DNA from 4 places in the Spirillospora sp. NPDC046719 genome. Region 1 is predicted to be linked to each of the others. Evidence: riboswitches for the same ligand, from Rfam matches in the RefSeq annotation. Region 1 holds a riboswitch; each other region holds the start of a gene.

Region 1 (7,028 bases):
GTGCCGGTCGGCGGGGCGCCCGCACTCGCGCACGCCGCCCGACCTGTGGACCGGCAGGCCGCCGCCGGCCCGGCGGGCCCGCGCCGCGTCCGCGCGCACGTCGGTGCGCGACTTCGCGCAGCCGGGACGGCCCGCGCAGGACGTCAGCCCCGCCCAGTCGGGTCCGGTGACCAGGCCAGGGAAGTGTGACATGTCCGCGATGCCGGGAATGACGACGCCCCGCCACGGAGTGACAATGATCTCCCCGGCGGCGCCCAGCCCGGCGGGGTCGAGGCGGCCGAGCGGGACCAGCCCGGAGAACGCCGTCCGCCCGTCCCGCTGCGGGATCTCGCCGAGCGGCGTCCGGTACGGGACCGCCGGGACCGGGACGGGTGCGCTCCTGCTTCCCGGCAGCGAGAGGTCGCGGCCGAGCTCGGCGAGCCGCCACTCGCTCGTCCGGACGCGCAGGAACGCGCGCGCGGCGTCCAGCGCGAGCGCGGCGGCGTCCTCCGGGGCCGCCCGCAGGCCGCTGTCCGTCCCGGCGAGGACCAGGGCGAACGCGTCCGGCGCCACCGCGTACAGGCCGACGTCGGCGCGCAGCGCGATGACGTCGCCGCGCCCGTCGTCGACCGCGAACAGGAACCGGCCGGGCAGGCCAGCGAGGTCCGGGGCGGCGCACAGGCCCGCGTCCAGCGCCGCCACGACGGGCCGGGCGTCCAGCAGCCCGGAGCCGTCGCGCCCGGTCAGCACGCTGCCGAGGATGTTGCGGACGCGCTCGTGCGCGGCGGACGGCAGCAGCCCGGCCGCGTGCAGCCGCTCGCTCAGCTCGCTCTCCGCCCCGTCCGCGAGCCCTCTGATCTGCACGTTCGCCCGCGACGTCAGTTCGAGGAACCCGTCGCCCAGCTCCCGCGATGCGGCAGCGAGGGCGTCGAGCCGCGGCCGCGTCAGCGCGCCGCCGGGCAGCCGGACGCGCGCCAGCCCCCCGTCGGCGGCGGCGTGCACCCGCAGAGCCCCCGGACACCGGTCCGGCCCGGAACGCGAAGTCGACACGCGAGGATCCTAAGGCCCGCTCCGAGGGCCCCGGCGACGCGATCTCGTGCCGCGGGCCGGGTCAGGAGGCCATCGCCGAGTCGCAGTGCCCGAGCCCCGAGAAGGTCGTCCGGACCGTCCCGTCGATGGCCCTGCCGAACGCGTCCAGGCCGTTCAAGCAGGCATAACGCGGTTCACCGCTCGAGACGAGGACGACGCCGACACTCGTGCCCGGCGTCTGCGGGATCGTGCGGGTGACCCGCATCGGCCTCCCCTCGGTGAAGGCGAACAGGACGGTGGCGTCCGGCCTCCGCATCATCCCGTAGCCGGAACGTCCGTCCGGGCCCATGGTGGCGGACGAGACGCCGTCCGGCGCGCGGAACAGGACCCGTCCCTCGCGCAGGCCCGGTCCGCCGTCGCGGGTGTCGGTCGCGCGGACGGTGACGTTCTGGACGGCGGCGTCCTGCCCGGCCCCGGGAACGAGGTCGCCGATGGTGTAGCCGAGCGTCCGGCCGTCGCGGGCCCAGACGATCTCGCCGACGACCGAGGGCCCGGCCGCGCTCCACGTGCGGCGGTTCCCCGTCGCGGTGTCGAGCACGGTCAGCGCGGCGCGCGGCGGGCTCGCGGGCGCCAGTGCGCGCGGCGGGTCGGCGGACGCCGGCGTGTGCGGCGGCTCCGGCGCGCAGGGCGCGGTCGTGTAGGCGAGCCGGTCGCCTCGGCGGTTCATCGCGAGGCCCGCGACCAGCGCGGGGATGGTGCCGCCGGGCATCGGCGCGAGCCCGGTCACGTGGCCGTCACCGGTCAGCCGGAACCGGAAGAGGCGCGTCTCGCACGGGTCGCTCCGCGAGGCGGCGACCACGAACCTGCCGTCCGGGCCGGCGAGGATCTCCTGCACCGCGCCGGCGGAGTCCGGCGGCCGTACCGCGTCGACCGGCCGCTCGGGCGCGCCCGTCCGGGGCATCGTGCGCACTTCGAGCCACGTCCCCTGGCCTCCCGCGGCGAGCAGGAAGCGCGGCGTCCGGTACGGGAAGCCCGCCGCCTCCCGCGGAGTCTCCCCGCCAACGGTCACGCCGACCGCGGCGATGGCTACGGCGACCAGGACCGCCAGCGCGGCGGGCGCCGCCCAGCGCCGGATCCGCCACGACACCGGCTCGCTCTCCCGCTGCATCGGAAGATCGTCCCACGGCGGGCGGCGCCCCCGGGCGCGCCGGGGCGGCGGGAATCGGGTTAGGGTGTGGGCGGCGACAAGGGAGGAAGCCGGTGCGAATCCGGCGCGGTCCCGCCACTGTCACCGGGGAGCGGACCCCACCGAAGGCCACCGCGCGAGCGGGAAGGCCGGGGCGAGCGCCGATCCGGGAGCCAGGAGACTCCGTGCCGCCACTTCTTGACCTGCGATTCGGGGCGAGGACCCCGGGTGAGGACGCGATCCGCGTGATCCTGCTGCTGTCCACCTCGGACACCGACCTGCTCAGCGCGCGCGCAAGCGGCGCCGACTTCCGGCTGGCCAACCCCGCCCGCACGTCCGTCGACGACCTGCCCGCGCTGGTGGACGGCACCGACCTGGTGGTGGTGCGGCTGCTGGGCGGGCGGCGCGCGTGGGAGGAGGGCCTCGACGCGCTGCTCGCGGGCCCGCGCCCGGTGGTGGTGCTCAGCGGCGAGCAGGCGCCGGACGCCGAGCTGATGGAGCTGTCGACCGTCCCTGCCGGGGTGAGCGCCGAGGCGCACGCCTACCTGGCGCACGGCGGTCCCGGCAACCTCGCCGAGCTGTTCGCCTTCCTGTCCGACACGGTGCTGCTCACCGGGTTCGGCTTCGCTCCCCCGGCCCCCACCCCGACGTGGGGCGTGCTGGAACGCGAGCGCACGTCGGACGAGGGACCGGTCGTCGGCGTCCTGTACTACCGCGCCCACCACCTCGCCGGGAACACCGCGTTCGTCGAGGCGCTGTGCGCGGCGATCGAGGCGAAGGGCGGGCGGGCGCTCCCGGTGTTCTGCGCGTCGCTGCGCACCGCCGAGAAGGAGCTGCTGGACACGCTCCGGCGGGCGGACGCGCTGGTCGTCACCGTGCTGGCGGCGGGCGGCACGAAGCCGGCGTTCGCGGGCGCGGGCGGCGACGACGAGGCGTGGGACGTCGGCGCGCTCGCCGAACTGGACGTCCCGATCCTGCAGGGCCTCTGCCTGACCAGCGAGCGCGCGGCGTGGGAGGCCAACGACGACGGGCTGTCACCGCTGGACACCGCGACGCAGGTCGCCGTGCCGGAGTTCGACGGCCGGATCATCACGGTGCCGTTCTCGTTCAAGGAGACCGACGAGGACGGCCTCAGCGTCTACGTCGCCGACCCGGAGCGGGCCGCGCGGGTCGCGGGGATCGCCGTCCGGCACGGGCGGCTGCGGCACGTGCCGGCGCGGGACAAGCGGGTCGCGCTGATGCTGTCGGCGTACCCGACCAAGCACGCGCGGATCGGGAACGCGGTCGGGCTCGACACCCCCGCCAGCGTGGTGAAGCTGCTCGCCGAGATGCGCGAGCGCGGCTACGACGTCGGCGACGCGCTGCCGGGCGAGGGCGACGCGCTCATGCACGCGCTCATCGCGGCGGGCGGCCAGGACCCCGACTGGCTGACCGAGGCGCAGCTCACCGGCAACCCCGTCCGCGTCCCGGCGGCGCGCTACCGGGCCTGGTACGCGACGCTCCCGCAGGACCTGCGCGACGGCATCGAGCGGCACTGGGGGCCGCCGCCGGGCGAGCTGTTCGTGGACGACTCGCGCGACCCGGACGGCGAGATCGTGCTCGCCGCGCTGCGGTCCGGGAACGTCGTCGTGATGGTGCAGCCGCCGCGCGGGTTCGGCGAGAACCCCGTCGCGATCTACCACGACCCCGACCTCCCGCCGAGCCACCACTACCTGGCGGCGTACCGGTGGATCGCGGACGAGTTCGGCGCGGACGCCGTCGTCCACGTCGGCAAGCACGGGAACCTGGAGTGGCTGCCCGGCAAGTCCGCCGGGATGTCGGCGTCCTGCGGCCCGGACGCGGCGGTCGGCGACCTGCCGCTGGTCTACCCGTTCCTCGTCAACGACCCGGGCGAGGGCACGCAGGCCAAGCGGCGCGCGCACGCCACGCTCGTCGACCACCTGATCCCGCCGATGGCGCGGGCGGAGAGCTACGGCGACATCGCGCGGCTGGAGCAGCTCCTCGACGAGCACGCGAACATCGCGGCGCTCGACCCGGCGAAGCTGCCCGCGATCCGGGCGCAGATCTGGACGCTGATCCGGGCCGCCCGCCTCGACCACGACCTCGGCCTGGACGACCGGCCGCACGACGCCGAGTTCGACGACTTCCTGCTGCACGTGGACGGCTGGCTGTGCGAGGTGAAGGACGTCCAGATCCGCGACGGCCTGCACGTCCTCGGCGCGGCCCCGGCCGGGGAGACGCGTGTCGACCTCGTCCTGGCGATGCTGCGGGCGCGGCAGATGTGGGGCGGGTCGGTGACGCTGCCCGGCCTGCGCGAGGCGCTCGGCCTGAAGGAGGACGGCGCGTCCCGCGGCGAGGTCGACGCCGTGGAGGCGCGGGCGCGGGCGCTGGTCGCCGCGATGGAGGAGCGCGGCTGGGACCCGGACGCCGCGTCCCAGGTCGCGGAAGGCGTCGCGGAAGGGGTCGCGGACGGGCGGGTCGCGGACATCCTGCGGTTCGCCGCGACGGAGATCGTCCCGCGGCTGGAGCGGACCCGCGACGAGATCGGCATGGTGCTGCACGCCCTCGACGGCGGGTACGTGCCGGCCGGGCCGAGCGGGTCCCCGCTGCGCGGCCTCATCAACGTGCTGCCGACCGGCCGGAACTTCTACTCCGTCGACCCGAAGGCCGTCCCGTCCCGGCTCGCCTACGACACCGGGCGCGCGATGGCGGACTCGCTGCTGGACCGGTACCGGGAGGACACCGGCGAGTGGCCGCGGTCGGTCGGGCTGTCGGTGTGGGGCACCAGCACGATGCGCACGTCCGGCGACGACATCGCCGAGGTCCTCGCGCTGCTCGGCGTCCGGCCGGTGTGGGACGAGGCGTCCCGCCGCGTCACCGGCCTCGAGGCGGTGCCGCTCGACGAGCTGGGCCGCCCGCGCGTCGACGTGACGATCCGGATCAGCGGGTTCTTCCGCGACGCGTTCCCGCACGCCGTCGCGATGCTGGACGACGCCGTGCGGATCGCGGCGGACCAGGACGAGCCCGACGACATGAACTTCGTCCGCGCGCACGTGCGGGCGGACCTCGCCGAGGGCGGCGACGAGCGGCGGGCGACGCTGCGGGTGTTCGGGTCGCGGCCCGGCGCGTACGGGGCGGGCATCCTGCCGCTGATCGACAGCCGCAACTGGCGCGACGACTCCGACCTCGCCGAGGTGTACGCGGTGTGGGGCGGCTACGCCTACGGGCGCGGCCTCGACGGCGTCCCGGCGCGCGGCGACATGGAGAACGCCTACCGGCGGATCAGCGTCGCGGCCAAGAACACCGACACCCGCGAGCACGACATCGCCGACTCCGACGACTACTTCCAGTACCACGGCGGCATGATCGCGACGGTGCGGGCGCTGACCGGGAAGGCGCCGAGGGCCTACATCGGCGACAGCACCCGCCCGGACGCCGTCCGCACCCGCACGTTGGACGAGGAGACGTCCCGCGTGTTCCGCGCGCGCGTCGTCAACCCGCGCTGGCTCGCGGCGATGCGGCGGCACGGCTACAAGGGCGCTTTCGAGCTGGCGGCGACGGTCGACTACCTGTTCGGCTACGACGCGACCGCCGGGGTCGTCGCCGACTGGATGTACGAGAAGCTCGCGCGGACGTACGCGCTCGACGCCGAGAACCAGGCGTTCTTCAACGAGTCGAACCCGTGGGCGCTGCACGGCATCACCGAACGGCTCCTCGAAGCCGCCGACCGCGGCATGTGGGAGCACCCGGAACAGGACACCCTGGACGCCCTGAAGCGCCTCTACCTGGAGGTCGAAGGCGACCTGGAGGATTCCGACTGAGCGGCGGCCCGGGTCCCCGTGCCCCGAGTCAGCGAAGTCGGGGCAGGTCAGTCGAGGAGGCGTGCGGCGAGCGCGCGCAGTTCCCTGTCCTCGGCGAAGCCCCGCCACCCGCCGTTGTTGCGGTGCCGCCGTTCGGAGTCGGCGATGGCCCGCAGCGCCCACCCCAGGGTCGACGGCGCGGGGCCCATGTCGGCGAGGTACCGCATGGCCGCCCACCGCACCGGCAGGTACTCGCCGCGCGCCAGGTCGTAGACCTCGCGACACAGCGGCTCGGACGCGGTCTCCGCGTCGCCGGTGACGGCGTGGTACGCGCGCGCCGCGTCCACGCGTGTCCAGTCGTCGCGGGAATCCATCAGCGGCCGGAGGCGCCCGGCGTGCCCGGCGGCGTGCTCGCCGAGATCGGCCAGCAGCCCGGCCCAGCCTCGATCGGGCGGAAGGGCGTCCACGACGCTCAGCAGCGGCCCCGGATCGCCGGTCACCTTGGACAAGGCCCACGCGAAGCGCGTTTCGCGGTCCTGGGCGGTCCGTCCGCCGTCCTGCGCGCCGGCGCGACGCAGCGCCTCGGCGGCGCCGGACGCGGCCGGGCCGATCGCGGCGAGCGTCGCCGCGGCCTGGACGGCCGCCCCGGTGCCGAGCAGCCGGACGAGTTCCGGGACGGCCGGCGCCGCGGCCTCGCCCCATGCCTCCAGGGCGCGCGCGAGGGTGCGGCCGGTGTCCGGGTCGTCCATCCGTGCGCGGATCGCGGGGAGGAGGGCGTCCGCGTGCCCGCCCAGCGGGGCGAGCGAATGGAGGATGGACGGCGGCGAGGTGGTCAGCACCGAGCCCGTGAACGCGTCGACCATCGGCGGCGTCCCCGCGAGCCGTTCCACCAGGTAGGGGACGCAGCGCGGGTCCTCGCGCCAGGCGAGGCCCCATGCGGCGAGGTCGGAGATCCGCTCGTCGCCGTACCGGGACAGCGGCGCGCCGTCGCCGAGCCGGTCGGCGAGCAGGTCGGGGTCGCCCTCGTCCAGTCC
Region 2 (7,948 bases), on a different contig from region 1:
GGGCGCGGTGCCAGCGGTGCCGGCGGCGCCGGTGGATCCGGTGACGGTGAACGTGTAGGTGCCGCTGATCGGGTGGCCGTCCGGCGACACGACGCGCCAGCCGACCGTGTACACACCGTTCGGCAGCGTGCCCTTCACCGCCTCGGTGACCTTGTTGTCCACCGCCTGGGCCTTGCCCGCCTCGTGCCGCCCGCCGCCCGCGTCCGTCAGCACGACCTGCGGCAGCTGCACCGGGTCGGCGTACGTCAGGACGATCTGGGTCGGCGGCGCGACCGTCGCGTTCGCGGCGGGGTTCGCGCCGGTCAGCGACGTGTGGGCGGAGGCGGGCGGGGCGGTCAGCGCCAGCGCGGCGAAGGCCGCGGCGGCGCCGGCGGCGGTGCGCCGGACGGCCCGGCTCACGCCCGGCTCCGCGCCCGGGACAGGCCGTAGCCGCCGACCGCGATGCCGATCACGCCGACGCCGATGCCGACGCCGCCGAGCACGCGGGCGGTGCCGTCGTCGGAACCCGCCTCCGTCTTGGCGGCGGGCTTGGACTGGGCGGTGAGCCCGGCGGCGGCGGTGTCGGAGGCGCCCTTGGGCGTCAGCTTGAGCGTGGGCGCCGGGTGCTCGGGCTCGTTGGCGCCGTCGCCCGGGTCCTGCTCCCACTTGACGACCTGGCCGTCGGAGTAGGTCTGGTCGGCCTTGAACGTCAACGTGTCGGTGTCGGTCGGCAGCGGGCCGAGCGAGACGTCGAACTCCTGGAACTGGCCGGGCTCGATCCTGCCGCCGGACCAGGTGATCTGCGTGACGGCCTTGGTCAGCTCGCCGCCCTCGGTCTTGACCGGCTTCGGCAGCGTGGACTCCACGACCTTCGCGGTCCAGCCGGGGACGGGCCGCACCGACACCGAAGCGAGCGGGTGGTCGGTGGGGAGGTTCACCACGAGCTTGGTCGTGGCGGCGTTGTCCTCCTCGTTCGGCACCCGGAACGAGACCTTGGCGTAGGAGCCCTGCTCGGCGGTCTTCGGGTTGACGGTGACGTGCGCGGACGCGGCGGTCGCGAACGCGACCACGCCGGCGCCGGCGAGGACGGCGAGCGTGCCGAGCCGGCGGGCATGCGTGCGGGAAGGCAAGACGGAACTCCGTTCGAGTCGTACGGGAAGGGCCGGGCGCCGGGGGTCCGGCGGCCGGTGACGTACGGCGCTCGCTCAGAGGTGGGCGAGCGCCCTCGAACGCGGAGGGGGTCCCCGCCGGACGACCTGGTGCCGGAGCGCGCGTCCCGTGGCGATCGCGCCGGCCGCCACCGGCACCACCGGGGTACGCACCGGGCGCTCCGCCGGTTCGATCAGCAGCAGCGCGAGCAGCAGCCGGATCGGGCGGTCGGCGGCGGACGCGAGGCGCCGCGCGAGGGACCACGCGGCCCGCTCGCCGCGCCGCAGCCACCAGGCCGCGACCACGGCGGCGGCGACGTGCGCGACGGTCATGGACGTGCCGGAGCCGTGCATCGCGGGCGTCGCGGCGGCGTGCCCCGCGTGCGCGGCGGTGTCGCAGTCGCGCATGCCCTCGGTCGCGCTCGTGAACAGCGTGTGCAGCGCGAACTGGCCGCCGAGCAGCCCGCCCATGATCGTCGGGAGGGAGCGCTCGTGGCCGGCGAGGGCGACGGCGACGGCGAGGGCCGCGCCGAACCCGGCGAGCACCGCCCAGCCCGGCACCGGCTCGTGCGACGCCAGGTCGTGGCCGGCGGTCGCGAGCGCGACGCACACGGTCGCGAAGACGACCGCGCGCGCGGTGCGGAAGGCCGGCTGCTTGGGACGCGGGGACATGACGGGGACATCGTCCCACCCCGCTCCGCGGCCGCGCATCCGACCCCCGCGATCCGATCCCGACGCGCCCTACATGTTGGGGTTGCGCAATGAGGATCAACAAGATGTAGGGTTCAATCCCGTGCTGGTTCGCCCCCGCCGCTCGCGGCGGGGGCGTCGTAAGAGGGAACCCGGTGCAAGTCCGGGACTGCCCCGCAGCGGTGAGCGGGAACGACCGCCGTCACAGGCACTGAACCGGATCGTCCGGATCGGGAAGCGACGGCCAGTAGGTCGTGCCTCCGGCAGGAGGCGCGGGCGCCCGCGAGTCCGAAGACCTGCCATGCACGCCGTACGTCCGAGGCTTCGCGGGTGAGCCGGGGGACGGTGCGCGGCAGCCTGCCGTCGCGCCCGTTCGCATGCCCTCGCGAGGCCGTCTCACGAGGGGAGAGAACGTGACAGTCACCATGCCTGCGGAAGCGCCGGCCGCCGGGGGGATCGCGGCCGAGGTCGCCGCGGCCTGCGCCGGCGTCGAGGGGACCGCGCCGGAACGGGTGCTCGGCGCGGTCCGGGCCGGGGACGGCGCGAGCGCCGCCGCCCTGCGGGACCTGGCGATCGGGGAGGCCGCCGCGCTGGTCGCGGCGGAACCGGGGTACTCCCGGGTCGCCGCGCGGCTGCTGGCCGCCCGGATCCGCGACGAGACCGCCGAGGCCGGCGTCCGGGGCTTCGCGGAGTCCGTCGCCGCCGCGCACGCCGAGGGCCTCCTCGCCGACGGCCCCGCCGCGTTCGTCGCCGCGAACGCCGCCGCGCTGGACGGCCTCATCGACGCGGGTCCGGGGGGCGCGGGGGGTCGCCCCCCCTCGGGAGGCGCGGTCGAGGAGGCGGACGACCGGTTCGGGTACTTCGGGCTCCGCACCCTCTACGACCGGTACCTGCTGCGGCATCCGCGTACCCGGCTCGTCCTGGAGCGGCCGCAGCACTTCTTCCTGCGAGTGGCCGTGGGCCTGTCCGACACCGTCGACGAGGCCGCCGAGCTGTACGGGCTGCTCAGCACGCTGTCGTACCTGCCCAGCTCGCCGACGCTGTTCAACTCCGCGGCGCGGCGCCCGCAGCTGTCGTCGTGCTTCCTGCTGGACTCGCCGCGCGACGAGCTGGAGGCGATCTACGAGCGGTACGGGCAGGTCGCGCGGCTCAGCAAGTACGCGGGCGGGATCGGGATCTCCTGGACGCGGGTCCGGTCGCGCGGGTCGCTGATCCGGGGGACGAACGGGCACTCGAACGGGATCGTCCCGTGGCTGCGCACGCTGGACGCCTCCGTCGCCGCCGTCAACCAGGGCGGCCGCCGCAAGGGCGCGGCGTGCGTGTACCTGGAGCCGTGGCACGCCGACGTCGAGGAGTTCCTCGAACTGCGCGACAACACCGGCGAGGAGGCGCGCCGCACCCACAACCTGAACCTGGCGAACTGGATCCCGGACGAGTTCATGCGCCGCGTCGAGGCGGACGGGACGTGGTCGCTGTTCGACCCGAAGGAGGTCCCGGAGCTGACGGACCTGTGGGGCGACGCCTTCGACGCCGCGTACCGGGCGGCCGAGAAGGAGGGCTGGTACGTCCGGCAGGTCCCGGCGCGGAAGCTGTACGGGCGGATGATGCGGACGCTCGCGGAGACCGGCAACGGCTGGATGACCTTCAAGGACGCCGCGAACCGGGCCTGCAACCAGACCGCCGAGCCGGGCCGGACCGTCCACCTGTCGAACCTGTGCACCGAGATCCTGGAGGTCACGGGCGACAACGAGGCGGCGGTGTGCAACCTCGGGTCGGTGAACCTGGCCGCGCACGTGTCGCCGTCCGGGATCGACTGGGACCGGCTCCGCGCGACCGTCCGCACCGCCGTCCGTTTCCTGGACCGCACCATCGACCGCGGCTTCTACCCGACGCCCGAGGCGGAAACGGCCAACCGGAAATGGCGTCCCGTCGGCCTCGGCGTCATGGGCCTCGCCGACGTGTTCTTCACGCTCCGGCTCCCGTTCGACTCCGCCGAGGCCCGCGAGCTGTCCACCCGGATCGCCGAGGAGATCGCGCTCGCCGCCTACGCCGCGTCCGCCGACCTGGCCGAGGCGCACGGCCGGCTCCCGGCCTACGCCGAGACCCGCACCGCGCGCGGGCAGCTGCACCTCGACCACTTCCCGGACGCCGCGCCGGCCCGTCCCGCCGAATGGGACGCGCTCCGCGCCCGGATCGCCGACGTCGGGCTGCGCAACTCGCTGCTGATCGCGATCGCGCCGACCGCCACGATCGCGTCCATCGCGGGCTGCTACGAGTGCATCGAGCCGCAGGTGTCCAACCTGTTCAAGCGCGAGACGCTGTCCGGCGAGTTCCTGCAGATCAACGGGTACCTCGTCGAGGACTTGAAGTCGCTCGGGCTGTGGAACGACGCCGTCCGCGAGGCGATCAAGCGGGCGAACGGCTCGATCCAGGGCCTCGTCGACCTGCCCGAGGAGATGCGGGACCTCTACCGGACGGCCTGGGAGCTGCCGCAGAAGGCCTTGATCGACCTCGCCGCCGCCCGCACCCCGTACATCGACCAGTCGCACTCCCTGAACCTGTTCATGGAGACGCCGACGATCGGGAAGCTGTCCTCGATGTACGCCTACGCGTGGCGCAGCGGCCTCAAGACCACCTACTACCTGCGTTCCCGGCCCGCCACGCGGATCGCGCAGACGACCGTCGCCGCGGCGGTCTGCTCCCTGGAGAACCCCGAGACCTGCGAGGCGTGCCAGTAATGCCGCTGCTCGACCCCGGCATGGACCTGACCCTGCGGCCCATGCGCTACCCCGACTTCTACGAGCGCTACCGCGCCGCGATCCGCAACACCTGGACGGTCGAGGAGGTGGACCTCGCCTCCGACCTCGCCGACCTCACCCGGCTCACGCCGGCGGAGCTGCACCTGGTGAACCGGCTCGTCGCGTTCTTCGCCACCGGCGACTCGATCGTGGCGAACAACCTCGTCCTCAACCTCTACAAGCACGTCAACGCGCCGGAGGCCCGGCTGTACCTGTCGCGGCAGCTGTTCGAGGAGGCCGTGCACGTCCAGTTCTATCTGACCCTCCTCGACACCTACCTGCCCGACCAGGACGAGCGGGCCCGGGCGTTCGCGGCGATCGAGCACATCCCGTCCATCCGGGCGAAGGCGGAGTTCTGCTTCCGCTGGATCGACTCGCTCGGCGCGCTGGACGAGCTGCGCACCGCCGCGGACCGGCGCGCGTTCCTGCTCAACCTGATCTGCTTCGCCGCGTGCATCGAGGGCCTGTTCTTCTACGGCGCGTTCGCCTACGTGTACTGGCTGCGGTCCCGCGGCCTGCTGAACGGCCTCGCGTCCGGGACGAACTGGGTCTTCCGGGACGAGTCCATGCACATGGAGTTCGCGTTCTCGGTCGTCGACACCGTCCGGGCGGAGGAGCCGGAGCTGTTCGACGCGGAGCTGACCGCGCAGGTCACCACGATGCTGGAGGAGGCCGTCGAGGCGGAACTGGCGTTCGCGCGCGACCTGTGCGGCGACGGCCTGCCCGGGATGGGCGCCGGCGACATGCGCGCCTACCTGGAGTACGTCGCCGACCAGCGGCTCGCCCGCCTCGGCCTGCCGGTCCGCTACGGGACGGCGAACCCGTTCGCGTTCATGGAGCTGCAGGACGTCCAGGAGCTGTCGAACTTCTTCGAGCGCCGCGTGTCGGCGTACCAGATCGGCGTGGAGGGCAGCGTCGCCTTCGACGAGGCGTTCTGACGGCCCCGGGCCCCGGCCCCGAACTTTCCGGCCGGGGTGCTCGTTGAACTGGGAGAAGCTAGGCCGAGGAGGAAGAACGTGGCTTCTCTCATCGACCGGATCATGAATTTCGTCCGGGGACCGCAGGGGCAGAAGGCCCGGGCGAAGGCGGAGCGGCTCGCGCAGAGCCCGCAGGCGCAGAAGGCGAAGGCCAAGGCGGAGCAGTTCGCGCACGGCCCGCAGGGCCAGAAGGCGCGGGCCAAGGCGGAGCAGCTCGCCCGCAGCCCGCAGGCGCAGAAGGCCCGCGCGAAGGCGGAGCGGTTCATCAACGACCCGCGCAACCAGGAGAAGGCCCGCAGCCTCCTCTCCCGCCTGCGCGGCGGTCCCCGCCGCTGACCGCGCGGACGGCCCGCCCCGATCCCGGGACGGGCCGTCCGGTGGCTCCGGCGTGGGGGCCGGCTCAGGTGTCGAGGTTGGCGAGGTAGGACTCGTTGCCCTGGGCGCCCGCCGCCGCGTCCGGGGGGACGATCTCCTCCAGCCGCGCGAAGACCGGCGCGTCCAGCGCCAGGTCCCCGGCGGCGGCGTTGGCGAGGGCGTTCGCGGCCTTGCGGGTCCCCGGGATCGGCAGCGCGCCGCGGTCCACCAGCCAGGCCAGCACGAGCTGCGCCGCCGTGACGCCCTGCTCGGCGGCGAGCGCGGCCACCCGGTCCGCGAGCGAGACGTTGCGCTCCACGTTGCCTGCCTGGAAGCGCGGGTTCCCGCGCCGCCAGTCGCCCGCCTCCAGGTCGTCGAAGCCGCGGACCTGGCCGCCGAGGAGGCCCCGCCCGAGCGGGCTGTAGGCGACGAACGCGACGCCCAGCTCCGCGCACGCCGGGATCAGCTCCTTCTCCGGCGCCCGCTGGAGCGGCGAGTACTCGGTCTGCAGCGCCGTCACGGGGTGGACGGCGTGCGCGCGCCGCAGCGTCCGCTCCGACACCTCCGACAGCCCGTACCCGCCGATCTTCCCCGCCTGGACGAGCTCGCCGAGCGCCCCGGCCGTCTCCTCGATCGGGGTCGTGGGGTCGAGGCGGTGCAGGTAGTACAGGTCCACGTGGTCGGTCCGGAGCCGCGACAGGCTGGCGTCCAGGGCCCGCCGGACGTACTCGGGCCGCCCCATGCCGGGGACGAGGATGCCGTTCGCGTCCTGGTTCCCGCCGAACTTGGTGGCGAGGACGTACTCGTCCCGCCGCTTCTCCAGCGTGCGGCCGATCAGGGTCTCGCTGTACCCGGCGCCGTAGATGTCGGCGGTGTCGACGAACGTGACGCCGGAGTCCAGCGCGGCCAGGAGCGTCTCCGTGGCGTCGCGCTCCTCGACGCCGCCGTAGACGGGCGCCACGTTCATCGCGCCGAACCCCACCACCGACACCTGCGGGCCGCCCGTTCCAAGGGTGCGATAGCGCACTGGTCAGTCACCTCTCGTCTGTCATGGATGTGCTTTCACCCTGCCGCGCGCGCCCCCGGGCGACCAGTGCCCGCCGATGGCTAGGACTCAGAGGGCCACCTTCCGGAGGCACACTGGGCCCATGGCGACACGCGAGATGGCGGACTTCCTGCGTTCCCGGCGCGACCGCATCAGCCCCTCGTCCGTGGGCCTGCCCGACGGCGGGCGGCGGCGCGCCCCCGGCCTGCGCCGCGCGGAGGTGGCGCTGCTCGCCGGGATCAGCCCCGACTACTACATGCGGCTGGAGCAGGGCCGCGGCATCCGCCCCTCGCCGTCCGTCCTGGACGGTCTCGCCCGGGCGCTCGTCCTCAACGACGACGAGCGCGACCACCTCTACCGGCTGGCGCTGTCGCTGCCGTCCCCGCCCTCCGCCGCCGCGGACGCTCCCGTGGCGGACGCCCCGGTGCACCCCACCGTGCGGCGCCTCCTGGACGAGATCGCCCCGGTCCCCGCCTACGTGATCAACCCCCGTCTCGACGTGCTGGCCTGGAACGCGACGGCCGCCGCGCTCATGCCGCACCTGGCGGAGCAGCCCGCGTCCCGCCGCAACATGCTCCGGTACGCGCTCTGCGACCCGCGCGCCCGCACGTTCTACGTGGAGTGGGAGGAGGTGGCCCGGCACGGCATCGCGCAACTGCGCACCGCCACCGGCCGCGACCCGGACGACCCCGCGACGCGGGCCCTGATCCGCGAGCTGTCACGGACGCCGCACTTCGGCACCTGGTGGGACCGGCAGGACGTCAAGGGCCCGGGCATGGGCCGCAAGGAGTACCGGCATCCGGTGGTCGGCCGGCTGGCCCTCGACTACATCGGCATGGTCCTCCCCGGCACCGCCGACCACCAGTTCGTCACGCTCACCGCCCCCGAGGACGGCCCCGCCCGAGCCGCCCTGGACGAGCTCGCCGCCCTGGCCCGCTCCTGAGCGCCGGGGCACAT
Region 3 (7,340 bases), on a different contig from region 1:
GTCCCGGTCCCGGGGCCGACGAGCCCGTCGTAGAATCACCACGACCAGCAGCGGGCGGCGGGCCGGGTCGCGCAGCCGCTCGACCCGCAGCACCTCGGCGGCCCGCGCCAGCCCGGCGGACAGCGGGGTGCGGCCCCCGGTCGGCAGCGCGTCGAGGCGGCGCGCCCCGGCCTCCACCGACGACGTAGGCGGCAGCGCCAGGTCGGCGTCCCGGCCCCGGAAGGTGATGAGGCCGACCTTGTCGCGCCGCTGGTAGGCGTCGAGGAGGAGGCTGAGGACGGCGCCCTTCACCGCGCGCATCCGCTTGCGCGCCGCCATCGAACCGCTGGCGTCGACGACGAACAGGACGAGGTTGCCCTCCCGTCCGTCGCGGACCGCTTCGCGCAGGTCTTCGGGTTGGACGACCAGACCGGAACCGGTGCGTCCCCTCGCGCGCTGGTGCGGTGCCGCCGCGCGCAGCGTCGCCGTCAGGTGCAGCCCGCGCGCGCCCGGCCGTGCGCCTGACACGCGTCCGTACGGGCTGCGCGCCTTGGAACGCCGTCCCGGCGCGCCTTCGCCCAGCCCGGGGACGGTGAAAAGGCGCGGCTTGTAGGCGGCGTCCGCCGGCGCGGGCTCGCTCTCGCCCGACCGCCCCGGGCCGCCGCTCTCCCCGGACTGCGGTGTCTCCTCCGGGGGCGGGTCGGCCGGCGGCGGGACGGGCGCGTCCTCCCCGGAGCCGTCGGGAAGGCCGCCGCCTCCCCCGTCCGGGCCGCCCGGACCGCCCGGGCCGTCCGGGCCGTCCGGGCCGTCGCCGGGAGGTCCCGGGTCGTCGGGCGGCTCCGGCTCGTCGCCGTGCTCTTCGAGCACCTCGTCGAGCTTCTGCCGGTCGAGGCCCGGCGCGTCGAACGGGTCGCGGCGGCGCCGGTGCGGCAGCGCTAGCCGCGCCGCCGTCCGGACGTCGTCGGCCGTCACCGCGTCGCGGCCGTGCCAGGCGGCCAGCGCGATCGCGGCCCGCGCCGTCACCAGGTCGGCGCGCAGGCCGTCCACCTCGAACGACGCGCATACGGCGGTGATCTGCCGGAGCGCGGCGTCGGTCAGCTCCACGCCGGGCAGCCGGCGGCGGGCGGCGGCGATCCGCCGGGCCAGGTCCGCCTCGTCCGCGGCGAAGGCCGCGGCGAAGCCGTCCGGGTCGTCCTCGAACCGCAGCCGCCGCCGGACGACCTCGGCGCGCTCGGCCGGGTCGCGGGTCGCGGCGACCTCGACGGTCAGCCCGAACCGGTCCAGCAGCTGCGGGCGCAGCTCGCCCTCCTCCGGGTTCATCGTCCCGACCAGCAGGAACCGTGCCGCGTGCCGGACGGAGACGCCCTCGCGCTCCACGTACGACTCGCCCATGGCCGCCGCGTCCAGCAGCAGGTCGACCAGGTGGTCATGGAGCAGGTTGACCTCGTCGACGTACAGGACGCCGCGGTGCGCGGCCGCGAGCAGGCCCGGCTCGAACGCCTTCACGCCCTCGGTCAGCGCGCGCTCGATGTCCAGCGAGCCGGTGAGCCGGTCCTCGGACGCGCCCACCGGCAGCTCGACCAGCCGCGCGTCCCGCGTCCCCGCCTCGCCCGGGGCGTGCGGGCCGTCGGGGCACGCCGGGTCGGGATCGTCCGGGTCGCAGGAGAACCGGCAGCCCGGCACGGCCGGCACCGGGGGCAGCAGCCCGGCCAGGGCGCGCACGATCGTCGACTTCGCGGTGCCCTTCTCGCCGCGGACCAGCACGCCGCCGACGCCCGGCGACACCGCGTTGATCAGCAGGGCGAGCTTCAGATCGGCCATTCCGACGACGGCGGAGAAGGGGTAGCGCTCGCGGGCGCGCCTCTCCGGCCGGCCGGTGTCCGGCGCCGACGCAGGTCGCACGTCTCGTCATCCTTCCTCGGGTGTCCACGCCCGTGGCGGTGCCTGTCCGACGGCCGGAGTCTCCTGGCTCCCGGATCACCGCTCCCCCTCGGCCTTCCAGCACCGCGTGCCGTGGCCGTGTCGAGGGGGGCTCCCCTGGTCACAGTTGCGGGACAGCCCCGGATTCGCACCGGGTTCCTCCGCGTCCGTCGCCCGCCCAGGATCGCACACCGGCCGGACGCGCTCGACCCGGCCATCTATCGGCGCAGTGCCGGTCAATGTTGGCGATACGCCAATGAGATGGTCTACTGGTCGGTATGGAGCGACGCGCAGCCCCGCGCGGCGAGGCCGCCGGAGCCGCGACGCCGCACCCGGGCGACACCAGGAGCCCGAAGGCCCGCTACCAGCGCCTGCCGCGCGACGAGCGGCGCGACCAGATCCTCGACGTCGCGCGCCGCATGTTCACCGAGCTGCCGTACGCGGAGGTGGCCACCGCGGCGATCGCCCGCGAGGCCGGCGTCCAGCGCGGGCTCATCCACTACTACTTCGGCACCAAGCGGGAGCTGTTCCTCAAGGTCGTCCAGGGCCTGACGGCCACCGCGGCGGTGCAGGCGCCGCCCCCGGACGAGCGGATGACGCTGCCCGAGACGGTCGAGCTGTGCGTGAACCTGTTCCTCGACACCGCCGAGCGGAACGCCACCACCTGGTTCGCGGCGCTGGACGCGGAGGGCTTCGGGCAGGACCCGGAGCTGCTCCACCTCGTCAACCGGTTCCGCGACCGGACGGTCGAGCACATGCTCGCCGTCCTGCGGGTGCCCGCGCCGACCGGCACGCTGCGGGCCGTCCTGCGCGTCTACTCCGGGCTCGCGGACGCGGCGACGCGGCAGTGGCTCCAGGAGCGGACCCTCGACCGCGCGCAGGTGCAGACGCTGCTGACCAGGTCGCTGATGTCGCTGGTCACCGACATCGCCCCCGCGCTGGAGGCCCAGGACGCGGCGGGCGGGGGGCGCCTAGAGGCCGGGGACCGGCTGCTTCGCGCCGCCGCGCACCGGGACGGCGAACCAGACGGCCTTGCCGCGGACGCCCGGGCCGAGCCGTGACAGCGTCCGCAGCATGCCCCAGCGGCCCCGCGACAGCTCCCGGACGATGCTGAGACCGCGCCCGCAGTCCCCGGACGTCCACGAGTAGCCGGGCAGCGACGCGTCGACGTAGGCGTCGAAGACGGCGCACCGCACCTCGGCAGCGACCGGGGCACCCGGGAGGCCGGGACCGGCCAGGGCACCCGGGCCTGCCGGGGCGCCGGACGGGCGGGGCTCGGCGCCGGGCGGGTCGCCCAGGTAGAGCCACAGCTCGTGCGGGCCGTGGTCGCCGGCGTGCTGGTGCGCGTTGGTGGCCAGCTCGCTCACCATCAGCTGCGCGTCGCCGATCGCCTCGTCCCGCACGCCGAGCGAGGCGAGCGCGTCGCGCAGCACGCGGCGGGCATGGCTCGCGCAGCCGGGACCGCCGGGGAGCGCCCACACCCAGCCCGGCCTGGCGCCGCCCGGCCCGCGCGCGCCCCCGGCGGCCATCGCGTCGGCCATGGCGGCGGCGTCGGTCATCATGTCCGCGGCGAGGTCGGCCGCCTGGTCGGAGGGGGCGCCGGGCGGCGCCGCGGGGTCGGCGGCCGGGGCGGCCGACCGGTCGTGCCCGGCGCGCGGCCCGGCGGTGCGCCGCGGCGCGCGCTGGCTCGCGTCGGTGGTCTCAGGCGGGGTCTTCACGAGTGCCTCCCGCGGGCCGTCTGCCGGGAGCGCGGTCCGGTCGCCGTCACTATCGGTCCCCGAGCAGTCACGCATTCAAGACTCTCGTGAGATTCTCACGTACGCAAGCGCCTTGATGGAATTGCCCTGCCCTCGGTGCCGGGTTCGCCAATCGCGTTGTGGCGCGGCCCGAGAGCGGCGAGACTTCGCTCCCATGACCTACCGCCCCACCGTTCGTGGCCGCCGTCTGGCGCGGGAGCTCCGCAAGCTGCGCGAGGAGCAGGGACTCACCCTGCAGGAGGTGGCGGACCGCCTCGACTGGTCCCGGGCCACCGTCTCCCGGCTGGAGACCAGCCAGACCCGGCCGCGCCCCGGCGACATCGCCGACATCCTCGACCTGTACGGCGTTCCGAGCCCCGACCGCGACGCGCTGATCACGCTGGCCAGGCAGGCGGGGCAGCGCGGCTGGTGGACCGCCTACCAGGACGTCTTCGCGGGCAGCTACGTCGCGCTGGAGGACGAGGCGTCGCACATCCGCACCTGGGACCCGCAGCTCATCCACGGCCTGCTGCAGACCGAGGAGTACTCCCGCGCCGTCATCACGGCCGGCCGGCTGCTGCCCGCGCAGGAGGACATCGAGCGCCGCATCGCGGCCCGCAAGATCCGCCAGGCGCTGCTCGACCGCGAGAGCGCGCCCCGGCTCCAGGTGATCTTCGACGAGGCGGTGCTGCGCCGGCCCATCGGCGGCCGCGAGGTGATGCGGGCCCAGCTGGAGTCTCTGGTGGAGGCCGTGAAACGCCCGACGGTGACCGTTCAGGTCCTCCCGTTCACACAGGGGGGACATGCGGGCCTTGACGGACGTTTCACCATTTTGTCGTATCCGGACCCCGCTGACCCCGATATCGCCTACGTAGAGGGGACCATGGGCGACGTTTACCTTGAGAGCAGCGAGGCAATAGCAAAACATAGGGACCGCTTCGATCGGATCGAGGCGGCCGCCTTGTCCCCCGAGGAATCCGCGCACCTCATAGCCGAGGCAGCAAGGAGCAGCCTGTGACCAACCTGCAGCGCGAACTCAACGGAGCCACCTGGCGCAAGTCCTCCCACAGCGGGAGCGGCGACCAGTGCGTCGAGGTGGCCCCCCTCTCCAGCGATCTGCGCGCTGTTCGCGATTCGAAGGACCCCGGCGGACCGGCCCTGGTGCTGACGCCGGACGCCTGGCAGACCCTCCTCGACTCCATCCGGGAGGTCTGAGCACGAGTTCCGGAGGGCCGCGGCGCACGTCGCCGCGGCCCTTCGCCGTGCCCGCACGCCGCACCAGGTCCGGAACCGGGACCGGGGCGGTGACCCCGCCCTTCCCTGGAAAGTAGAACGTGTTCTAGTATCGCCCGTGCGGCGCCGACCCGGCGACGCGGCCCCGGCGACCCGGAGGATGGCATCGTGACCGCGGAACTCAAGCTCGGCATCAACGTCGGCTACTGGCAGCAGCACCCCGACGACCAGACCGAGACGGTGCTGGCCGCCGAGCGCTGCGGATACGACTCGGTCTTCACCGCCGAGGCCTACGGCTCCGACGCGTTCACCCCGCTCGCCTGGTACGCGGCCCGCACGTCCCGGATCAAGCTCGGCACCGCCGTCGTCCAGATGTCGGCGCGCACGCCCGCCGCGACCGCGATGCACGCGCTCACCCTCGACGCGCTGTCCGGCGGCCGCATGATCCTCGGCCTCGGCGCGTCCGGCCCGCAGGTCGTGGAGGGCTGGTACGGGCAGCCGTTCCCCAAGCCGCTCGCCCGCACCCGCGAGTACCTCGACATCGTCCGGCAGGTCTGGCGGCGCGAGGAGCCGGTCACCAGCGCGGGCCCGCACTACCCGCTGCCGTACCCGGGCGGCGCCGGCCTCGGCAAGCCGCTGAAGTCGATCGTCCACCCCGTCCGGCCGGAGATCCCCGTCTACCTCGGCGCCGAGGGGCCGAAGAACGTCGCGCTGTCCACCGAGGTCGCGCAGGGCTGGCTGCCGCTGTTCGTCGACCCCGAGCAGATCGAGCCGGTGTTCGGCGCGTCGCTGGCGAACCGCCCGGACGGCTTCGAGATCGCCGCGACCGTCACCACGATCGTCACCGACGACCTGGCGTCCGCGCTGGAGTTCGCCAAGATCCCCCTCGCGTTCTACATCGGCGGGATGGGCGCCAAGGACCGCAACTTCCACCTCGACCTCATCGGCCGGCTCGGCTACGCGGAGCAGGCCCAGCGCGTCCAGGAGCTGTTCCTCGACGGCCGCCGCGACGAGGCGATCAAGGCCGTCCCCGACGACCTCGCCGACTCGATCTCGCTGCTCGGCCCCATCGGCCGGATCAAGGAGCGGCTCCAACTGTGGCGCGACAGCCCGGTGAGCACCGTGCTGATCGCCGGAGTGAAGGACGAGCCGACGCTCCGCGCGATCAGGGAGATGGTCGACGGCTGAGCAAGAGGTTCGTACCTTTTCGCCCAGAATTATTACGTAACGGAAAGTTCCCGCCGTCGAGGCGCGGGTTCTACGTTCGTGATCAGACCACCCCGAGTGACCGGGGCATGGGGAGGGGCGGTCCGGTTCAGGCCGGGCCGCCCCTCCCCATTTCGGGGTGGGTCGCCCGTAACCGATCACACACGACGCGATGGAATGGAGGCGGCGAACCGGGTGCTGCACCGAAGGCACCCGGAGATCAGAGACTGGAGATGGGACACACGATGTCCACGCAGGAAGACGCCGCCCGGCTGCTCGTGAGGACTCTCGAGGCTGAAGGCGTCGAATACGTCTTCGGCATACCCGGCGAGGAGAACATCCACTTCGTCCACGCCCTGAACGACTCCCCCATCCGCTACATCCTCGTCCGCCACGAGCAGGGCGCCGCGTTCATGGCCGAGATCTACGGCCGCCTCACCGGCAAGGCCGGCGTCGCCTCCGCCACCCTCGGCCCCGGCGCGATCAACCTGCAGCTCGGCGTCGCGGACGCCACCACCAACAGCACCCCCGTCGTCGCGATCTCCGCGCAGGTCGGCCTCGACCGCATCTACAAGGAGTCGCACCAGATCGTCGACCTGGTGTCGCTGTTCCGCCCCATCACCAAGTGGTCCGAGCTGGCCCCGACCGCCGAGGCGCTGCCGGAGATGGTCCGCAAGGCGTTCAAGACCGCGCAGACCGAGCGTCCCGGCGCCGTCTACCTCGCCATCCCCGAGGACGTCGAGTCCGCGAAGGTCTCGGACGCGCTCAAGCCGCTGCCGGTCAACATCGTCCGGCCGCAGGAGCCGTCGCCGTCCCAGATCGCCCGCGCCGCCGACGTGATCGCCCTCGCCCGGCAGCCGATCGTCCTCGCCGGCCACGGCGCCACCCGCGACCGCGCCAGCGACGCGCTGATCCACTTCTCCGAGCGCCTCGGCCTGCCCGTCGCCACCACCTTCAACGGCAAGGGCGTCTTCCCCGACGACCACCGCAACGCCCTCGGCGCCGTCGGCTTCATGCGCCACGACTACGTGAACTTCGGCTTCGACGAGGCCGACGTCCTGATCGCCGTCGGCTATGAGCTCCAGGAGTTCGACCCCGTCAAGATCAACCCGAACGCCGACAAGAAGATCATCCACATCCACCAGTCGCCCGCCGAGGTCGACGACCACTACCCCGTCACCGTCGGCATCCAGGGCGACATCTCCCGCTCCCTGCGCGCCCTCGCCGACAGCGTCCACCGCCGCTGGGACGTCAACGGCACCGGCG
Region 4 (7,948 bases), on a different contig from region 1:
CGGGCGTCTCGCTCGGCGCGATGCCGATCTACCGGTTCGGGTCGGACGAGCAGAAGGCGCGCTGGCTGCCGATGCTGACGTCCGGTGAGAAGCTCGCCGGGTTCGGGCTGACCGAGCCGGGCGGCGGCTCCGACGTCCCGGGCGGGATGCGGACGACGGCCCGGCTGGACGGCGACTCGTGGGTGATCAACGGGTCGAAGGCGTTCATCACCAACTCCGGCACCGACATCACCGCGTTCGTGACCGTCACCGCGTTCACCGGCGACGGCGAGATCTCCACGATCATCGTGCCGAGCGGCACGCCCGGCTTCACGGTCGGCCGCAAGTACTCCAAGGTCGGCTGGTCGTCCTCGGACACCCGCGAGCTGTCGTTCGACGACGTCCGCGTCCCGGCGGAGAACCTCGTCGGCGAGCGCGGCCGGGGCTACGCGCAGTTCCTGCGGATCCTGGACGAGGGCCGGATCGCGATCGCCGCACTGTCGGTCGGCCTGGCGCAGGGCTGCGTGGACGAGTGCCTGCGCTACGCCGGCGAGCGGGAGGCGTTCGGCAAGGAGATCGGCCGCTACCAGGCGATGCAGTTCAAGATCGCCGACATGGAGGTCCGCGCGCACACGGCCCGCCTCGCGTACTACGCGGCGGCGGCGAAGATGCTGGCCGGGGAGCCGTTCAAGAAGGAGGCGGCGATCGCCAAGCTCGTCGCGTCCAACGCGGCGATGGACAACGCCCGCGACGCCACGCAGGTCTTCGGCGGGTACGGCTTCATGAACGAGTACGCCGTCGGCCGCTTCTACCGCGACGCGAAGATCCTGGAGGTCGGCGAGGGGACGTCCGAGGTCCAGCGCATGCTGATCGCCCGCGCCCTCGGCCTGCCCGCGTCCTGACGGCGTGTGCGGGAGGGGGCGCGGCCCTCTCCCGCGCCCGGGTCACTCGACGAGGCGGTCCAGGACGGCGAACGCCTTCAGGACCGTCTCGCGCTCCTCTTCGGTGCAGCGGTCCTGGAGGGCGCGGCTCAGCCATTCGTCGCGGGCCTGCCGGGAGCCCTCGACCCATTCGCGCCCGGCGTCGCTCGGCGTGACCAGCTGGCGGCGGCCGTCCTCGGGGTCGGGGTCGCGGCGGATGAGGCCGCGCTCCTCCAGGACGGCGATCGTGGCGGCCATGGACTGCGGGCGGACCCGCTCGGCCGCGGCGAGCGCGCTCGCGCTGGCCGCGCCGTCCTTGAGCAGCCGGCTCAGCACCGCCGTCTGCGACGGTGTGAGATCGTGGGCTCCGCCGATCTCGCGCAGCCTGCGGCGCAGCCGGCTGAACACGACCCGCACCTCCCGGGCGGCCCGGGCGGCCGAGGGGGAGATGGGCTCGACGCTGTCGCTCATGACCCCAGTGTAATTTATTCAGTCTGAACTGTCCAGTTCAAGCTGATCAAAACGGCTCCGCGACCGGGCGGCGAGGCCGGCCACCGCGGCGGCCGGCGCGGCCACCGCGACCAGCACGGACCCGGTCGCGGTCAGCGTCCCCAGCGTGCCGAAGACCGCCACGCCGAGCGCGGTGCCGGTCTGCCGGGCCGCGTTGAGCGCCCCCTGCCCCGTCGCCGCCAGCCGCAGCGGGACGGCCGCCGACATGTCGGCGATGCACGCCGGGATCGCCAGCGGGCTCCCGGTCCCGATCAGAACCTGGACGGCGAACACCGTCCACAGCGACGCCCCGCCTCCCGCGAGGACGAGCCCGCCCAGCACGTCCATCGCCATCCCCGCGAGCATCACCCGCCGCGCCCCGAACCGGACGACGAGCCGCCCCGTGACCATCGGCACGAACGCCACCGGGACGGTCATCGGCAGGAACGCCAGCCCCGTCTGCAACGGCGTCAGCCCGCGCGCGTCCACCATCCACTGGGTCAGCGTGAACAGCAGGCCGTAGTAGACGAGCTGCGACGCGACCGCGACGACCAGGTCCACGCGGACCCGGGGCAGCGCCATCAGCGCGGGCGGCAGGACCGGCGACGCCGCCCGCCGCTGCGTCGCCGGGAGAACGGCGACGGCGGCGAGCGCGGCGAGCAGCGCCACGGCGGGCGGGACCCGCAGCCAGCCGCTCGTCCCCGCGTCCACCAGCCCGAACGTCAGCGCGGTGAGCCCCGCGACAGACAGCAGCAACCCGGTCCGGTCGATCGGCCGCGCCGTCCCCGACCGGTGCCCGCTCAGCCCGCCCGACGCCGCGAGTGCCAGCCCCGCGACCGGGACGTTCACCAGGAACACCAGCCGCCATCCGGCGAGCGACACCAGCGCGCCGCCGAGCACCGGTCCCGCGACGATGCCGAGGCCGGTGATCGAGACGAGCGCGCCGATCCGGCGGGACCGCTCGTCCCGGTCCGGGTAGAGCGCGGCGAGCAGCGCCATCGACGCGGGCACCAGCCCGGCGGCGGGCACGCCGAGCAGCGCCCGGCCCGCGACCAGGAGGCCGGCGCCGGGCGCGGCCGCGCAGAGCAGCGCGACGGCGGCGAACGCGCCGAGCGCCGCCCGGTACACCCGGCGCGGGCCCCACCGGTCGGCGACCGAGCCGGACGCGAGCATCAGTCCGGCGAGCACCACCGTGTAGGCGTCCACCGCCCAGGGCAGTGCCGCCGCGGGCGCGTGCAGGTCGCGCCGCATGTCGGGCAGCGCCACGTTGAGGATCGTCGCGTCCATCGCGATCATGAAGTTGCCGGCCGCGATGCCGGCGAACCGGAGCGGGGCGCCCCGCCGGGCCGGCGGGCTGTCGAGGATCGTCATGGCCACGACCCTCGCCGTCCGGCCGCCCCGCCCGACAGGCCGTGGATCCGATGGGGCCATCGAGAAGTCCGATGGCATAATCCGGACGTGGATTCGCGCTACCTGCGGGCCTTCGTGGCCGTGGCGGAGACCGGGGGCATCTCCTCCGCCGCCGAGCGGCTCGGCTACGCCCAGTCGAGCCTCAGCATCCAGCTGCGCCGGCTGGAGGACGACCTCGGCGTCCGCGTCCTGGCCCGCACCAGCACCGGCACGGCCCTCACCGACGCGGGCCGCCGCCTGCTCCCCTACGCGGTGCAGTCGCTCGAACTGGAGGACCGGATGCGCCGCGCCGCGCGCGACGTGGCCCCGCGGCTGCGCGTCGGCGCCCTGGACTGCCTCGCCGACGAGTGGACGACCGACCTGCTCGCCGCCTTCCAGCACGGCGCCGCCGGCCCGGGCACCGCGCGCGAGGTGGACCTGGCGGTCGGCGACCGCGCGTTCCTCGCCGCCGGGCTCGAGGCCGGCCGTCTCGACCTCGTGTTCGTCTACGACAACGGCGCCCCCGCCACGGGCCCCCACGAGATCGTCGACGAGGACCGCGTCGTCCTGGTCGCCGCGCCCGAGCACCCCCTCGCCCAGGCGTCGCCGCTGGACCCGGCCGCGCTGATGACGGCGGAGTTCCTCATCGTCAACCCCGAGTGCACGTCCGAGATGCTGACCCGCCGCTACGGCCGCGCCCTCGGCCCGGGCACCCGCATCGGCATGGCCACCGGCTCCCTCGCCGCGCTGCGCCGGATGGCCGCGCTCGGCCGCGGCGTCGCGCTCGTCCCCGAGACGGCCGTCCGCGCCGAGCTCGACGCCGGCGACCTCGTCCGGCTCGATCCCGCCGTCGACGAGGTCACCGCCGTCCACATCGAGGCCCGGTGGCGTCCCGGCGCCGAGCCCCTGGTCCGCCCCCTGGTCGAGCTGGCCCGGCGGTCCGCCGGCCTGGTGCGCGGCGGGGCCGGTGCGGCTCGGGCGTCTTGACGGCGGCGGACCGCCGTCCGACGATTCGATCATGGCGACGGCAGAGGACGGCGCGGCAGAGGACGGGCGGCGCGCCGGGACGGGCCCCGGCGAGATCGCGGACGACGGGTCGGCGGTCGAGTTCTACGCCGCGCTCCCGCCGGACGTCGCGAGCGCCGCGCTCGTCCACACGACGATCCCGGCCGGCACGCCGATCCTGGAGCTGGGCGCGGGCGCCGGGCGGGTCACCCGCCCGCTGGTCGGGTTCGGCCATCCGGTGACGGCGGTGGACGGCTCCGCGGCGATGCTCGCCCGGATCGAGGGCGCGCGCACGGTGTGCTCGCCGATCCAGGACCTGGACCTGCCCGACCGGTTCGGCTGCGTCCTGCTGATGTCGTACCTGGTCAACTACGGCGACCGGGCGGCGCTCCTCGCGGCCTGCCGCCGCCACGTCCGGCCGGACGGCGTGGTCGTCGTCCAGCGCGACACGGGCAGGCACTGGCACGACGACGCGCCCCGGGAGTGGACGCACGACGGCGTCCGCTACCGGGTGGCGCACCTCGAACGGCCCGAGCCCGGGACGGTCGTCGCGACGCTCGAATACCGGATCGGCGAGCGGCGCTGGACGCACACCTTCACCAACCGGCACCTCGGCGACGAGGAGCTTCCCGCGGTGCTGGACGCGGCGGGCCTGCGCCTCGGCCACTTCCTGGACGACGACGGCGCCTGGTTCACCGCCCGCCCCCGCTGACCCGCGGCCCGGCCTGTCGGACCCGTGCGGCACATTGGTCCGCGAAAACGGCGGAGCCGGCGCATGCGGGAGGACCGATGGACGAGCGGACGTGGTGGACCCTGATCGAGGACGCGCGGGCCGAGGCCGGCGCGCACGCCGACGACCGCGACTCCCCCGACGACCCGCTGATCGACCTGGTGGCCGACCGGCTCGCGGAGCTGGACGGCCCCGGCATCGTCGCGTTCGACGCCATGCTGACGCGCGTCCTCGACTCGGCGTACCGGCGGCCGCTCTGGAACGCCGCCTACCTCATTGAGGGCGGCTGCGGCGACGACGGCTTCATGGACTTCCGCGCCGGGCTCGCACTGCTGGGACGCGACGTGTTCGCGCGCGCCGTCGACGACCCCGACACGCTGGCCGACGTTCCCACGGTGGTGCGGATGGCCCGGGAGGACGAAGGGTGGATCGGCGCGGAGGGCCTGCACTACGCGGCGCGCAGCACCTACGAGCGCGTCATGGGAGAGACCGAGTCGTTCGACGCGGCGATGGAGTCGGCCGTGCGCTCGATGCGGCGGCCCGAGCGGCCCGCGGGCGAGAACTGGAACGTCGAGAACGACGCCGAGACCCGGCTGCACCTGCCCCGGCTGGCCGCCTTGTTCCTCTGAGCGGTTGTCACCATGAGCTTGACAGCTAATGGCATTAGCCTTAGCTTGTAGCTAACGCCATTAGCCAAGCAGGAGGGCACCAGGCCATGAGCACCGCCACCGCTCCGACCGTCCGCAAGGGTTCCGCCGCGCTCGTGGCCCGCCGCACCGCCTGGGGCGCGAACGCGCTGTTCTGGACCGCGTTCGCCGTCCTAGAAGGCGTCAACCACGGCTGGCTCGCCGCGCTCCTCGCGGTCGCGTTCTTCATCGCGCCCGACCTCACCTTCCTGGCCGGGATCCGGGACGCGCACACCGTCGAGCGCGGGCAGCTCCCGGCACGCGCCGTCCCGTACTACAACACCGCGCACCGCGCGCTGGTCCCGCTCGCGCTCATGGCCCTCTACACGGTCGGCCCGTTCGCGTGGGCTCCGATCTTCGCCGGGCTCTGCGGCTGGATGGCCCACATCTCGTTCGACCGCGCCCTCGGCTACGGCCTGCGCACCAAGGACGGCTTCCAGCGCCACTGACCCCCTCCTCCGACCCGAAGGCGGGCGCCGCTACGATCGCGGACGGCGTGAACTGACGCGAGGTGCCCCTCGGGGAGAATCGGGAAGCCGGTGCGAATCCGGCACGGGCCCGCCGCGGTGACCGGGGAGCCGCCGCCCACGCGCGCACGCGCGGCCACTGGCCGTCAGGCCGGGAAGGCGGGCGGTGAGGCGTCGATCCGGGAGTCCGAAGACCGGCCTCGCTCCACCGGCCGCCCGCCCTGGGCGGCCCGACCGCAGCGGGAGCCTGCCCATGAACCTGTACGACGTCATCCACCGCCGCCGCGACGTGCGCGCCGAGTTCACCGGCGCGCCGATCCCGGACGGCGTCCTCGACCGCATCCTCACCGCCGCGCACGCCGCCCCCAGCGTCGGCCTCTCCCAGCCCTGGGACTTCGTGCTGGTCCGCGACCCGGACGTCCGCCGCGCGTTCCACGACCACGTCCGGTCCGAGCGCGACGCGTTCGCCGCCACCCTCACCGGCGACGCCGCCGCCCGCTTCGCCCGCATCAAGATCGACGGGGTGCTCGAATCCACCGTGTCGATCGTGGTCACCTACGACGCCGAGCGCGGCGGCCCCGCCGTCCTCGGCCGGCACGCGATCGCCGACGCCGGCCTGTACTCCGTCTGCCTGGCCGTCCAGAACCTCTGGCTGGCGGCGACGGCGGAGGGACTGGGCGTCGGCTGGGTGTCGTTCTACCGCGAGCCCTACCTGCAGGAACTCCTCGGCATCCCGGCGAGCGTCCGGCCGGTCGCCTGGCTGTGCGTCGGGCCGGTCACGCACCTGGAGACCGTCCCCGACCTCGAACGGCACGGCTGGCGGCACCGCCGCCCCCTCCACGCGGCCGTCCACCACGACCGCTGGTGAGCACGGCACCCGAATAATCAGGTGCGCCGCCCCGCCCCTGGCGTGATCATGCCTGCATGGACCCCGTACGCATCAGGCGCATGTCGCGGGACGACCTCGTCGCGACCGAGCGCGCGGCGGCGGTGACGTTCCTCGAAGGCGACCGCCTCAGCCGGCGGGTGGGCGAACCGGACCCGGAACCGCCGACGGAGGAGCAGTCCCGCCGCCTGATCGACCGCCTGGGCCACTTCCTGACCGTCGACCCGGACGGCTGCTGGCTCGCCGAAGAGGGCCGGGACGTCGTGGGCTTCGCCGTCTCCCAGAACCGCGAACGGCTCTGGTACCTGGCGACCTACGGCGTCCTGCCCGGCCGGCAGGGGAAGGGCATCGGCAAGCGCCTGATGGACGCCGTGCTCCGGCACGCCGGCGACCGCCCAGGGCTGTTCTCCTCGACGGTGCATCCGGCGGCGACGCGCCGCTACCGGCTGGCGGGCTTCACCCTGCACCCGCAGATGCGGATGGTCGGCACCGTCGACCGGTCCACGCTGCCCGCCGTCCGCGGCCTGCGGGACGGGCGGAGCGACGACCTGGAGTGGATGGACCGGCTGGACACCGCCGTCCGCGGCGCGGGCCACGGCCCCGACCACGTCCACATGCTGGAGACGCTGCGGCTGGTCGTCTCCGACGCGCCCGGCCGGCGCGGCTACGTCTACATCGACGAGGCCGCGGGACGTCCCGCACTGCTGGCCGCCGACCGTCCCGAGACCGCCGAGAGCCTGCTGTGGGAGGCGCTCGCCGCCGCGCGCGGGGACACCCTCGTCAACTGCATCACCACCGGCAACCACTGGGCGGTGGACGTCGGCCTCGCCGCCCGCCTCGACATCGGCCAGGAGGGCTACATCGCCGTCCGCGGCATGCCCGCCCCCGCCCCCTACCTGGCGAGCGGCCACTACCTGTGACCGACCGTCCTGCCGCGAGAAGGGGTGGGACGCCTCCGGGCAATCAAGGACGTGACCCCCCTCCACGCCTCCAGAAGGGTCCCGCATGACCCTTCCCCCAGCGCCACGGGACGAGCCGTGACGGGCGCCCCCTCCGAAACGGGCGCCCCGGCGGAGCCGGAGCCGTCGGACGCCGACGTCATCGCCGCCGCGCGGCGCGACCCCGAACGGTTCGCGGATCTCTTCGACCGGCACTACCGGGACATCCACCGCTACGTGGACCGGCGGCTCGGCGCGGACGCCGCGGACGACATCGCGGCCGAGACGTTCCTGATCGCCTTCCGCCGCCGCGCCGTGTTCGACCCGGCGCACACCTCGGCGCGCCCGTGGCTGTACGGCATCGCGACCCGGCTGATCAGCCGCCACCGCCGCGACGAGCTGCGCCGCTACAAGGCGATGGCCCGGATGCGCACCGCCGACGTCGTCGAGAGCCACGAG

The links. Region 1 has a riboswitch for cobalamin ahead of cobN (cobaltochelatase subunit CobN). Riboswitches for the same ligand answer to the same signal wherever they lie in the genome.
Region 2: it holds a riboswitch for cobalamin, as region 1 does, so the genes downstream of both, ABZ914_RS08775 (ribonucleoside-diphosphate reductase subunit alpha) here and cobN (cobaltochelatase subunit CobN) in region 1, are expected to answer to the same signal.
Region 3: it holds a riboswitch for cobalamin, as region 1 does, so the genes downstream of both, ABZ914_RS41645 (VWA domain-containing protein) here and cobN (cobaltochelatase subunit CobN) in region 1, are expected to answer to the same signal.
Region 4: it holds a riboswitch for cobalamin, as region 1 does, so the genes downstream of both, bluB (5,6-dimethylbenzimidazole synthase) here and cobN (cobaltochelatase subunit CobN) in region 1, are expected to answer to the same signal.

The regions. Positions count from the first base shown of each region.
Region 1 is NZ_JBEYYT010000440.1:585-7,612, reverse strand. Features, by position in the region: partial or broken gene ABZ914_RS42275 (ferredoxin-like domain-containing protein) at 1-1,029, opposite strand, end outside; gene ABZ914_RS42270 (hypothetical protein) at 1,091-2,176, opposite strand; cobalamin riboswitch at 2,230-2,401, shown strand; gene cobN (cobaltochelatase subunit CobN) at 2,440-6,015, shown strand; partial or broken gene ABZ914_RS42260 (hypothetical protein) at 6,063-7,028, opposite strand, start outside.
Region 2 is NZ_JBEYYT010000033.1:13,083-21,030, forward strand. Features, by position in the region: gene ABZ914_RS08760 (copper resistance CopC family protein) at 1-399, opposite strand, end outside; gene ABZ914_RS08765 (YcnI family copper-binding membrane protein) at 396-1,109, opposite strand; gene ABZ914_RS08770 (hypothetical protein) at 1,185-1,799, opposite strand; cobalamin riboswitch at 1,908-2,136, shown strand; gene ABZ914_RS08775 (ribonucleoside-diphosphate reductase subunit alpha) at 2,231-4,555, shown strand; gene ABZ914_RS08780 (ribonucleotide-diphosphate reductase subunit beta) at 4,555-5,553, shown strand; gene ABZ914_RS08785 (hypothetical protein) at 5,632-5,928, shown strand; gene ABZ914_RS08790 (aldo/keto reductase) at 5,993-6,973, opposite strand; gene ABZ914_RS08795 (helix-turn-helix transcriptional regulator) at 7,095-7,934, shown strand.
Region 3 is NZ_JBEYYT010000423.1:662-8,001, reverse strand. Features, by position in the region: partial or broken gene ABZ914_RS41645 (VWA domain-containing protein) at 1-1,800, opposite strand, end outside; cobalamin riboswitch at 1,938-2,061, opposite strand; gene ABZ914_RS41640 (TetR/AcrR family transcriptional regulator) at 2,178-2,960, shown strand; gene ABZ914_RS41635 (ATP-binding protein) at 2,871-3,617, opposite strand; gene ABZ914_RS41630 (helix-turn-helix domain-containing protein) at 3,811-4,653, shown strand; gene ABZ914_RS41625 (DUF397 domain-containing protein) at 4,650-4,850, shown strand; gene ABZ914_RS41620 (LLM class F420-dependent oxidoreductase) at 5,037-6,056, shown strand; gene ABZ914_RS41615 (acetolactate synthase large subunit) at 6,320-7,340, shown strand, end outside.
Region 4 is NZ_JBEYYT010000053.1:7,570-15,517, forward strand. Features, by position in the region: gene ABZ914_RS12580 (acyl-CoA dehydrogenase family protein) at 1-881, shown strand, start outside; gene ABZ914_RS12585 (MarR family winged helix-turn-helix transcriptional regulator) at 924-1,370, opposite strand; gene ABZ914_RS12590 (MFS transporter) at 1,389-2,759, opposite strand; gene ABZ914_RS12595 (LysR family transcriptional regulator) at 2,847-3,764, shown strand; gene ABZ914_RS12600 (class I SAM-dependent methyltransferase) at 3,796-4,494, shown strand; gene ABZ914_RS12605 (DUF4240 domain-containing protein) at 4,572-5,141, shown strand; gene ABZ914_RS12610 (DUF4260 family protein) at 5,228-5,647, shown strand; cobalamin riboswitch at 5,701-5,873, shown strand; gene bluB (5,6-dimethylbenzimidazole synthase) at 5,919-6,533, shown strand; gene ABZ914_RS12620 (GNAT family N-acetyltransferase) at 6,590-7,471, shown strand; gene ABZ914_RS12625 (sigma-70 family RNA polymerase sigma factor) at 7,589-7,948, shown strand, end outside.